Regions from separate parts of the Paenarthrobacter sp. Y-19 genome, predicted to be linked through region 1. Evidence: riboswitches for the same ligand, from Rfam matches in the RefSeq annotation. Region 1 holds a riboswitch; each other region holds the start of a gene.
The links. A riboswitch is a leader RNA that binds a small molecule or an ion and turns the genes downstream of it on or off. The one in region 1 is predicted to bind cyclic di-AMP.
Positions count from the first base shown of each region.

Region 1 (2,193 bases):
ATCCGCCCGCTTCTGGCCGCCGTCGTCGCCGCCCTTGCCTTCGCGTCTGCCCTGCTGTTTTCCGCGGCTCCGGCGTCCGCGCACGATGTCGCGGAATCCACAGCGCCGGCGAACGGTGCAACCGTGGCTGAAGTGCCGGCGTCGGTCTCCATTACGTTCAACAACCGGCCGCTGGCCATCGGATCGGGCGTCTCCGTAACCTCCGGCGGCGAGAACTGGGCAGACGGGCCGGTCGAGATCATCGACAGCCAGGCCGTGCAGAAGCTCCGGGCCGGCGCGCCGGCGGGGGAGTACACGGTGGTGTGGCGCGTTGTCAGCTCCGATTCGCACCCCATCGAGGGCACCTTCAAGTTCACGGCCACAGCGGGAAGCACGACGGCGGCAAGCGGCTCGGCCGCCCCCTCGGCGTCCGCTTCGGCCACCTCGGGATCGGTGCCGTCCGCAGGTACGGCTCCTCCGGGAACAGTTGGCAGTTCGCCCGCCGCAGATGCGTCCCAGCCGTTCCCCTGGAGCATTGTTGTCATTGCGGTTGTTGCGGTTGCGCTCGTGATCTTCCTCGCCGTTACAGCCCGCAGGAAACTTGCCGGATCGGATGACGAAAACCGCCCGGAAGCCGCGGAATAGCGGGCTTTTCTACGTAGCTGCGAATATCTCGGTTCCGTTACCGCGACACGCCAAAGCCGCAGTCCTCGTTACTTAAATGTGACTTCGACGGGATCATCGCGTACGGTAGTACCTGTGCCTGTTCCACGTAGCGGGCACTTCCGGCCTGATTGCCTAGCTCTGCCGCAGTCCGGAATCCGTTCGCAGACAAACCTACGGCAGAGACGGGGAACCCATTTTGGGCCGCTTTCGAGCGTGCCTTGGGGTGAAGTCACGAAGCTTCCGCTGAACAGCGGGGGACAGTGGCCGGGTGACTCCCATCCGAATCCGACAGCTAACCTCGCAGGCATCGGGAGAGGCTCTTTCATGTCTTCACGCATTCTTCGCGGCCGTCGTAAGGCGGACAGCGTACGTCCTAATCCGTTCATCTCCATCTCCAAGGCAGTTGCCAGCAACGCTTCCGGCGCTGGCCGCCAGGCAGCTGTTATCGCAGCAGCTTCCGGACTCGTTCTGACCGGCTCTGTCGCTGCACACGCTGCAGAGGCTCCGGTCCAGCGCGATGCCAGCCCCGCCACGGTCGCCGAGACCGCTTCCGAGGCCCCCACCAAGGTTGTTACCGCTCTTTCTACGGCTACCATCAACTTCGAGCGTCCGGCTGTTGCTTCCGTTGCAGCTCCGGTCATCGAAAAGCCGGCTCCTGTAGTTGAAGCCCCCGCTGCCAAGCCGGCTGCCGTTACCGCTGCCGCAGCTGCGGCTCCCGTAGCTGCCCAGGCTGCAGTTGCAGCTCCGGCCGCTGTTGCACCTGCTGCTGCTCCTGTAGCTGCTGCTCCCGCTGCCGGCGGCGTCAACGCTGCCATGGTTGCCTCGGCTTACGCCCAGATCGGCATCATGCAGGACTGCACCGCCATGGTTGAGCGGGCCCTCGGTTCCGCCGGCATTCCGGTTGGCGACCTCGCCCCCATGCAGTTCATGAACTACGGCAAGGTTGTCAGCGACCCGCAGCCGGGCGACATGATCGTCCAGTCCGGCCACGTCGCCATCTACATCGGCAACGGCCAGGCAATCAGCGGTGGAATCAACGGCAACCAGACGGGCATCCACCCGATCAGCTGGTTGACCGCTACTGGTCCCATCACGTACGTACGCGCTGGCGCATAAGCCTCACGCTTCAACGCAAAGGCCGGTGTCTCCGAAGATCATCTTCGAGGACACCGGCCTTTGGCGTTTAAACTTCGTGTTGCGGCTGCCGTGAATGATGCCGGCTAGGCGATGGCGATACCCGGGCCGCCCGGGAGCGCCACTTTGGTGGAGATTGCCTGGCCCACTGCCTTGGCTTGCCGCAGGACTTCCTTGGGGCTGGGCGTAATGAGCTCGCCCACGCCCACCAAGTGCATTCCCACTGCCCGCATCGCGGAGACCAGGTTCTGCCCGACGGCGATTCCAAGTTCGGCCAGCATGCGGCGCAGCTGGCTCTGGGCGCAGCGTGTGACCACAATATGGTCTGCCAGGAGAACCCCGTTGGCGGTGTGGACTGCCCACTGTCGCGGGGCGGATTCGAGGGGGCCAGAGGCATGGAGACCGCTCCGGGTC
Region 1 covers NZ_CP119414.1:4,537,740-4,539,932, forward strand. Annotated here, with positions in the region: gene PYR64_RS21435 (copper resistance CopC family protein) at 1-624, shown strand, start outside; cyclic di-AMP (ydaO/yuaA leader) riboswitch at 775-966, shown strand; gene PYR64_RS21440 (NlpC/P60 family protein) at 970-1,761, shown strand; gene PYR64_RS21445 (FAD-binding protein) at 1,866-2,193, opposite strand, start outside.

Region 2 (2,193 bases), 2.2 Mb from region 1:
TCTGCCGCCGCGATCGCGCAACTCAAGGAGCTGGGACTTAGGCCGATACTGCTGACCGGCGACAACGCCTCGGCTGCCTCGGCAGTGGCAGCGCAAGTGGGCATCCCCGCAGAAGACGTGCTCGCCGGCGTGCTTCCCGAAGGCAAGGTTGAGGCTATCCGCGGGCTGCAGGCCAGCGGGGCCACTGTTGCCATGGCCGGGGACGGGGTGAATGATGCGGCGGCGCTGGCCCAGGCCGACCTTGGCATTGCCATGGGCAGCGGGACGGATGTCGCCATCGCTGCCGCGGATCTTACGGTCATGGGAAGTGACCTGGGCCAGGTCGCGCAGGCCATCAAACTGTCCCGTCGAACCTTGGGGACGATCAAGACCAACCTGTTTTGGGCATTTTTCTACAATGCCGTCGGCATCCCGGTCGCCGCCCTGGGGCTGCTCAACCCGATGATTGCGGGGGCCGCGATGGCAGCCAGTTCAGTTCTGGTGGTCTGCAACTCACTGCGGCTGCGCCGTTTCGGGCGGCCTCACAAGGTGTAGTCCCCGGTGTCAGCAAGGGATGCTGAAGGCCTGTGAGTCACCGCCCCCAAGGCAGTGACTCACAGGCCCCTCAGCGCTTTACTTGCCGGCCCGGACGAAGGTGACGGCGCCCTTGGAGGTCATCCAGGTCAGCGGGTGGACGGCGGTTTCGTTCTTGCCGTTCAGGCCGGAGCTGAGGACCTGGCCGTTGCCAACATAAATTCCCACGTGCCCGGGTTGCATCACCATGTCGCCGGGCTGGGGATCGGCAACAACGGTGCCGTAGTTCATGAACTGCATCGGGCCGAGGTCTCCGACCGGGATCCCTGCAGCGTTGAGTGCGTTTTCCACCAGCCGTGTGCAGTCCTGGATCATGCCGATCTGGGCATAGGCGGAGGAAACCATGATGGCGTTGACGCCGCCGGCGGCCGGCGCCCCAACAGGAGCCGCTGCAGGCGTGACGGTGATCTGCGCCTTAGCCTTAGCAGGTGCAGCCGGCGCGGTGACGGCAGGGGCTGCAGGCGCCTCAGCGACGACTGGCTTGGCTACTGCTACGACGGGCGCAGGCGTGGTCTCCACGGCAGGACGCTCGAAGGAGATTTGGACTGTGGCGTCCGCGCTGAGGGGAGTCTGTACCTGGCTGGTGAGTTCCAGGTTCGAGGTCGGCTCCGCATCGCGCTGAGTCGGGGCCGCGGCTGCCTGCGCGGCGATACCGCTGGTCAGGACAAGGCCGGACGCTGCCGCGATGACAGCGGCCTGGCGGCCCACACCGCCGGCGTTTGCAGCGACGGATTTGGACAGTACCGCGAGGGCGCTGGTCTGGACAGGGACCGCACGGCGGCGGCCGTGAGCTTTGCGAATGGGCATGAAAGGGCCTCTCCCACTGCCTGCGAGGTTAGCTGTCGGATTCGGATGGGAGACACCCGGCCGGGCCGGTACGCAAAACGCACCAGACACGGCTTCACCCCAAGACCCGCTTTTAAGCAGGCCGTTGTTGGGTTCCCCGTCTCTGCCGGACGAAAGTTGCGAACGGATCCCGGGCAGCGGCAGAGTTAGGCAATCGACTCGGGAGTGCCGCATTCGGCGAAACCGGCACGGCTTAGACCGTAGTTCACACAAGCAGCATTTGTCACATTTGAATAACGGCGAGTCCGACGTCACACGTGTCCCATTTGTTGGAGATACCCCCCAGGGGTAAGCTATGGGTGTTGTCAGTGAAGTGGTATGTCCCGGCAGTGCACCGCACCGCCTCTCACAGCCGTTCAACCCCAGCGCCCATTACTCCTTCGTCAAGGAATGGAAACTGACATGTGTGGAACCGAAAACCGTACCCAGCTGCCGCTGGCCTCCTCCGCATCGGGGTGCAGCTGCTGCTCGACCGAAGCCTCCTCTGAGCCCACCACAGCCGCAGGCACCGGCGCCGTTGAATTCGCTTTGGATGGTCTGACCTGCGGGCATTGCGTGCAGACTGTTGAGAAGGCCGTCGCTGCCCTTGATGGTGTGGAATCGGCCTCCGTTGATCTCGTCCCCGGCGGCCGCTCCCGCCTGCTGGTGGGAGGCAGGGCCGATGAGGCAGCCGTGCGGGAGGCTGTCACCTCCGCTGGCTACACCCTTGCCAGCACCTAACATCCGCACTTCCACACTTCCACTGCGGACCTCCTCCCGGGGGCGTTGTGCACC
Region 2 covers NZ_CP119414.1:2,298,132-2,300,324, forward strand. Annotated here, with positions in the region: gene PYR64_RS10780 (heavy metal translocating P-type ATPase) at 1-534, shown strand, start outside; gene PYR64_RS10785 (NlpC/P60 family protein) at 613-1,380, opposite strand; cyclic di-AMP (ydaO/yuaA leader) riboswitch at 1,384-1,582, opposite strand; gene PYR64_RS10790 (heavy-metal-associated domain-containing protein) at 1,822-2,139, shown strand.
Region 2: it holds a riboswitch for cyclic di-AMP, as region 1 does, so the genes downstream of both, PYR64_RS10785 (NlpC/P60 family protein) here and PYR64_RS21440 (NlpC/P60 family protein) in region 1, are expected to answer to the same signal.

Region 3 (2,193 bases), 700 kb from region 1:
AACGCGGACGAACAAGATGCGACCGCAATGGGTCCGGAATTATCCGGAGTAATTCCAAATAAGCTAGGCTGGGGGTTGGCGTTCAAAGGGTGGCGGTGGCACCGCCCACCCCGGTATGGGACGCGGTACGGTGGAGATTACGCAAGAACTGCGTTCGAGGAGAGCTGAGCTGGATGACGGATCTGATCGATACCACTGAGATGTATCTTCGGACCATTTTGGAGCTTGAAGAAGAAAACATCGTGGCTCTCAGGGCCCGCATAGCCGAACGCCTGCGGCACTCCGGCCCCACGGTCTCCCAGACCATCGGCCGGATGGAGCGCGATGGCCTGGTGATTGTGTCCAACGACCGCCACCTGGAGCTGACCGAAGTCGGACGCAAGCGGGCCACCGAAGTCATGCGGAAGCACCGTCTGGCTGAGCGGCTCCTGGCCGATGTCATCGGACTCGACTGGGCGTACGTGCATGATGAAGCCTGCCGCTGGGAGCATGTGATGAGTGAGCGCGTGGAGCGCCGGCTCTATGAACTGCTTGAGCATCCCACCGAGTCACCTTACGGAAATCCGATTCCGGGACTGGAAGCACTGGGAGGCATGGCCGGAACACAGTTCCCCCGGATCGACGTGAACCTCCTGCAGGCCATGGACGGCTACGCCTCCGACTCCCGGGTGGTCGTCACGCGGCTGGCCGAGCCCATCCAGGTGGAGCCGGAACTGCTCACCCAGTTGGATGAGGGCGGAATCCGGCCCGGGGCGCCGGTCTCCCTCGAGCGCGTGGGCGAGTACATCTCCGTCCGGGTGCCCGGCATCGAAGGAGCCTTGGAGCTCCCGCCTGAAGTTGCAGCGCACGTCTTCGTGTCCCTCAACTGACAGCCTTCCGGTCCGACAACCCTCCCGGCAGTGTCAAACCTCACTTTAAGGGGCTTTGGCGCGCGTGTGACCTGCGGTTTTTCGAAATTGATGATAAGGGCCCGCCGCCGCAGGCGTCTTTCTGTTGATAACGAATTTATTACCAAGGGCCTTAATCCCCTATAGTTATCTACTAGCGCTGATACCAAAGCGTTACCTGATCCGGAGCCGAGCTCTGCCAGCGGATCGGGTGAACCATCACCACTGGCAGAGGCGGGGGAACCACAAGCGGCTGTCTAAAGAAGCAGCCTTGGGGTGAAGTCCGCAGCAGAAGTGCCCATTGATGCAAGTCCCTCCTTGGATACCTGTGTGCCGTGAGCGCTTCGTGCGGACCGGGTCTTTGAACTCTCTGACCCGAATCCGACAGCTAACTTCGCAGGCTTTTCAGAGAGGAACAGAGTTTGACATCGCAGAACGTCAGGGGCCGCCGCCGTGCGTCCGGCCCCGCTACTGAGCTGCGGCCAGCCCGCGTCGTAACGGAGATCCGGCCCCGCGACACCGAACGCCAGGTGCGCCGCCGTAAGAGCCCGTTGCGCCAGGTTGCCGACTTCGCCGCAGCAAGTGGCGTCGGGCAGAAGGCCGGAGTTGCGCTTGCCGCCACCGGACTTGCCCTGACTGTCGGCCTGCCGGCCACCAGCCCCGTCATGGCCACCTCGGAATCGGGACAGTCCGAATCTGCCCTGGCCGTTGGCGGCACTGTGGGAAGCCAGCCCGAGGTTTCCGCGGCAGCATCAGCCAAAATCGACTTCAGCCGCGCAGCTGTAGCCACCGCTGCGGACCCTGACGGAAAACTGAAGCAACTGCTCAGCGCCCAGTCGGCCGGCAGCATCCAGCGTGCTTCTTCCGTGGGCACCCTCGGCAGCCCCCTCGACACGCTCACCACCGCTTCCCCCTTCGGTTACCGCGTCAGCCCCCTCACGGGCGGCACCGGCGACTTCCACCGCGGCCAGGACTTCGTGGCCCAATGCGGAACTGCCGTGCATGCAGCTGCAGCAGGCAAAGTGACTTTTGCCGGGTGGCACGAGTACGGCGGAGGCAACCGCGTGGTTGTGGATCACGGCAACGGCCTGGAGACCACGTACAACCACCTGTCGTCCTTCAACGTCCAGGTGGGCCAGACGGTCAACCGCGGGGACACCGTAGCCCTGAGCGGCACCACAGGCGCCTCCACCGGCTGCCACCTCCACTTCGAAGTACAGGTCAACGGCGAGGTCGTTGACCCCATGGGCTGGCTCTAAGCCAGTTGATGGTGCTCTCTCGCATTGATGACAGGCCTCGTGACCTG
Region 3 covers NZ_CP119414.1:651,866-654,058, forward strand. Annotated here, with positions in the region: gene PYR64_RS03110 (iron dependent repressor, metal binding and dimerization domain protein) at 174-869, shown strand; cyclic di-AMP (ydaO/yuaA leader) riboswitch at 1,065-1,305, shown strand; gene PYR64_RS03115 (M23 family metallopeptidase) at 1,310-2,146, shown strand.
Region 3: it holds a riboswitch for cyclic di-AMP, as region 1 does, so the genes downstream of both, PYR64_RS03115 (M23 family metallopeptidase) here and PYR64_RS21440 (NlpC/P60 family protein) in region 1, are expected to answer to the same signal.

Region 4 (2,193 bases), 400 kb from region 1:
ACGCCTCCCTCTCGACGCCGGCGAGGTGGCACTTGCGGTGCGGGTCCCGGCGTCGGCTTCCCATCCCGGCACTGAAGTAGGGAGCGTCGGCTACGCCCTGAACCAAATGCTGAACAACGTATCCAGCGCACTGGAAGCCCGGCAGGAAAGCGAAACCAAGGTGCGGCAGTTCGTAGCGGACGCCTCCCATGAACTGCGTACCCCGCTGACCGCCATCCGCGGCTACACCGAGTTGCTGCGGATGACCGAAAACTTCACGGACGACGGCAGGAAGTCGCTGGCCAGGGTCCAAAGCCAGTCCGAGCGCATGACCACGCTGGTGGAGGACCTCCTGTTGCTTGCACGGCTGGATGAAGGCCAACCGGTCAAGGTCACCGATGTGGACCTGACCCACCTTGTGGTTGAGACAGTGAGCGACGAGAAAGTCATGGCCCCGGACCACATTTGGCAGCTCTCGTTGCCTGATGAACCCATCACCGTCCGCGGCGATGCCACGCAGCTCCACCAGGTGCTGGCCAATCTGCTCTCGAACGCTAGGAAGCACACAGATCCCGGAACTACGGTTGTCACCGGCGTGATGCTCTCGGCCGACGGCAGTGCAGTGGTGACCGTGACGGACAACGGGCCCGGCATTCCGGACGATTTCCAAGGCCGGATCTTCTCCCGCTTTGCCCGGGCCGACGCAGCGCGGTCGGGGTCGGAAGGAACGTCAGGCCTGGGCCTGTCGATCGTGGAATCCATAGTGGAAGCGCATGGTGGAAGCGTCGAAGTGACCTCCCGTCCGGGTCGTACGGAGTTCGCCGTGAGGCTTCCAACCGTGAGCGGCGGACAACTGTAACGATCCCGGCAAGGCGACTCACCGTCGTCGTGATCTCTGTTACCTAAATGTGACTTCTGCAGAAACCTCCTGTACCGTCGAAAGGGTGGGTCGCCCCAACTGGCCCACATCCGGGATGCGCCGAGCTCTGCCACTTCCCGGAGTCCGTACTTTCTCCGAGGCAGAGACGGGGGACCCAGAGTCTCCGGGCCCAGGCATTTATTGCCGGCCCTTGGGGTGAAGCCGCAGCGTGATGCGCGGCCGGATGACCTCATCCGAACCCGACAGCTAACTCCGCAGGCGCTGAGAGGTAATCACACATGTCTGAATTCAACGATCAGACGCGCCATTCCGCGCGTCACCGCGACCATAACGACAACCCGTCGACCAAGTCGCAGTCAGTCCTCAAGAAGGCAGCCCGTGACGGCAAGTCCGGTGCACGCATGTCCGTAGTAGCCGGTGTTATAGCCGCTGCACTGGGCGTTGCATCGCTCGGAACCGCCGCCAACGCAGCTCTTACTCTCCCTGAGGCAAGCCGCGTGGCCGAAGCCCGGACCGCCGCCGAGGCCAGCAACAACAAGGCCGCCGAGGAAGCCGCAGCAGCCAAGAAGGCCGCAGCTGAGAAGGCTGCCGCCGACAAGGCCGCAGCTGACAAAGCCGCCGCCGAAAAGGCTGCCGCTGACAAGGCTGCCGCCGACAAAGCCGCTGCCGATCAGGCCGCCGCCGCACAAGCAGCAGCCGACCAGGCCGCCGCAGAAAAGGCTGCCGCCGAAAAGGCCGCCGCTGACGCTGCCGCAAAGCAGGCAGCCGACGCCGCTGCTGCCGCCGCCGCAGAAGCCGCAGCCGCCGCAGCAGCTCCCAAGGCTGTGGATGACCCCGCTGCTGCCAAGGCCTACGCCGCCAGCATTCTGGGCAGCTACGGCTGGAGCGCCGCCGAAATGACGGCACTGAACACGCTGTGGGAGAAGGAATCCAACTGGAAGACCACTGCCACCAACGCCTCCAGCGGCGCCTACGGCATTGTCCAGTCCCTTCCGGCCGGCAAGATGGCTTCTGCCGGCGCTGACTGGCAGACCAACTACCAGACCCAGATCAAGTGGGGCCTGAACTACATCAAGGAACGCTACGGATCCCCGTCAGCTGCCCTGGCCTTCCACCTGGCCAACAACTGGTACTAAGCCAAGCTGTTTGATTGCCGCCCCGGCTTCCGCCGTTTGCCTCAGTTCTTACTGGAGCGGATGGCGGGAACCAGGGCGGCTTCTTTCGTTTTCACAGGTGCTTGCCGGGGCTCACAGTAGTGTCACAGCTTCCGCCTAAAGCGTTCATAATCTGATCCTTCATTCTGGATCCATGACCATCACGGATCCAGGGACCGT
Region 4 covers NZ_CP119414.1:356,982-359,174, reverse strand. Annotated here, with positions in the region: gene PYR64_RS01790 (HAMP domain-containing sensor histidine kinase) at 1-838, shown strand, start outside; cyclic di-AMP (ydaO/yuaA leader) riboswitch at 947-1,134, shown strand; gene PYR64_RS01785 (hypothetical protein) at 1,138-1,995, shown strand; gene PYR64_RS01780 (glycosyltransferase) at 2,168-2,193, shown strand, end outside.
Region 4: it holds a riboswitch for cyclic di-AMP, as region 1 does, so the genes downstream of both, PYR64_RS01785 (hypothetical protein) here and PYR64_RS21440 (NlpC/P60 family protein) in region 1, are expected to answer to the same signal.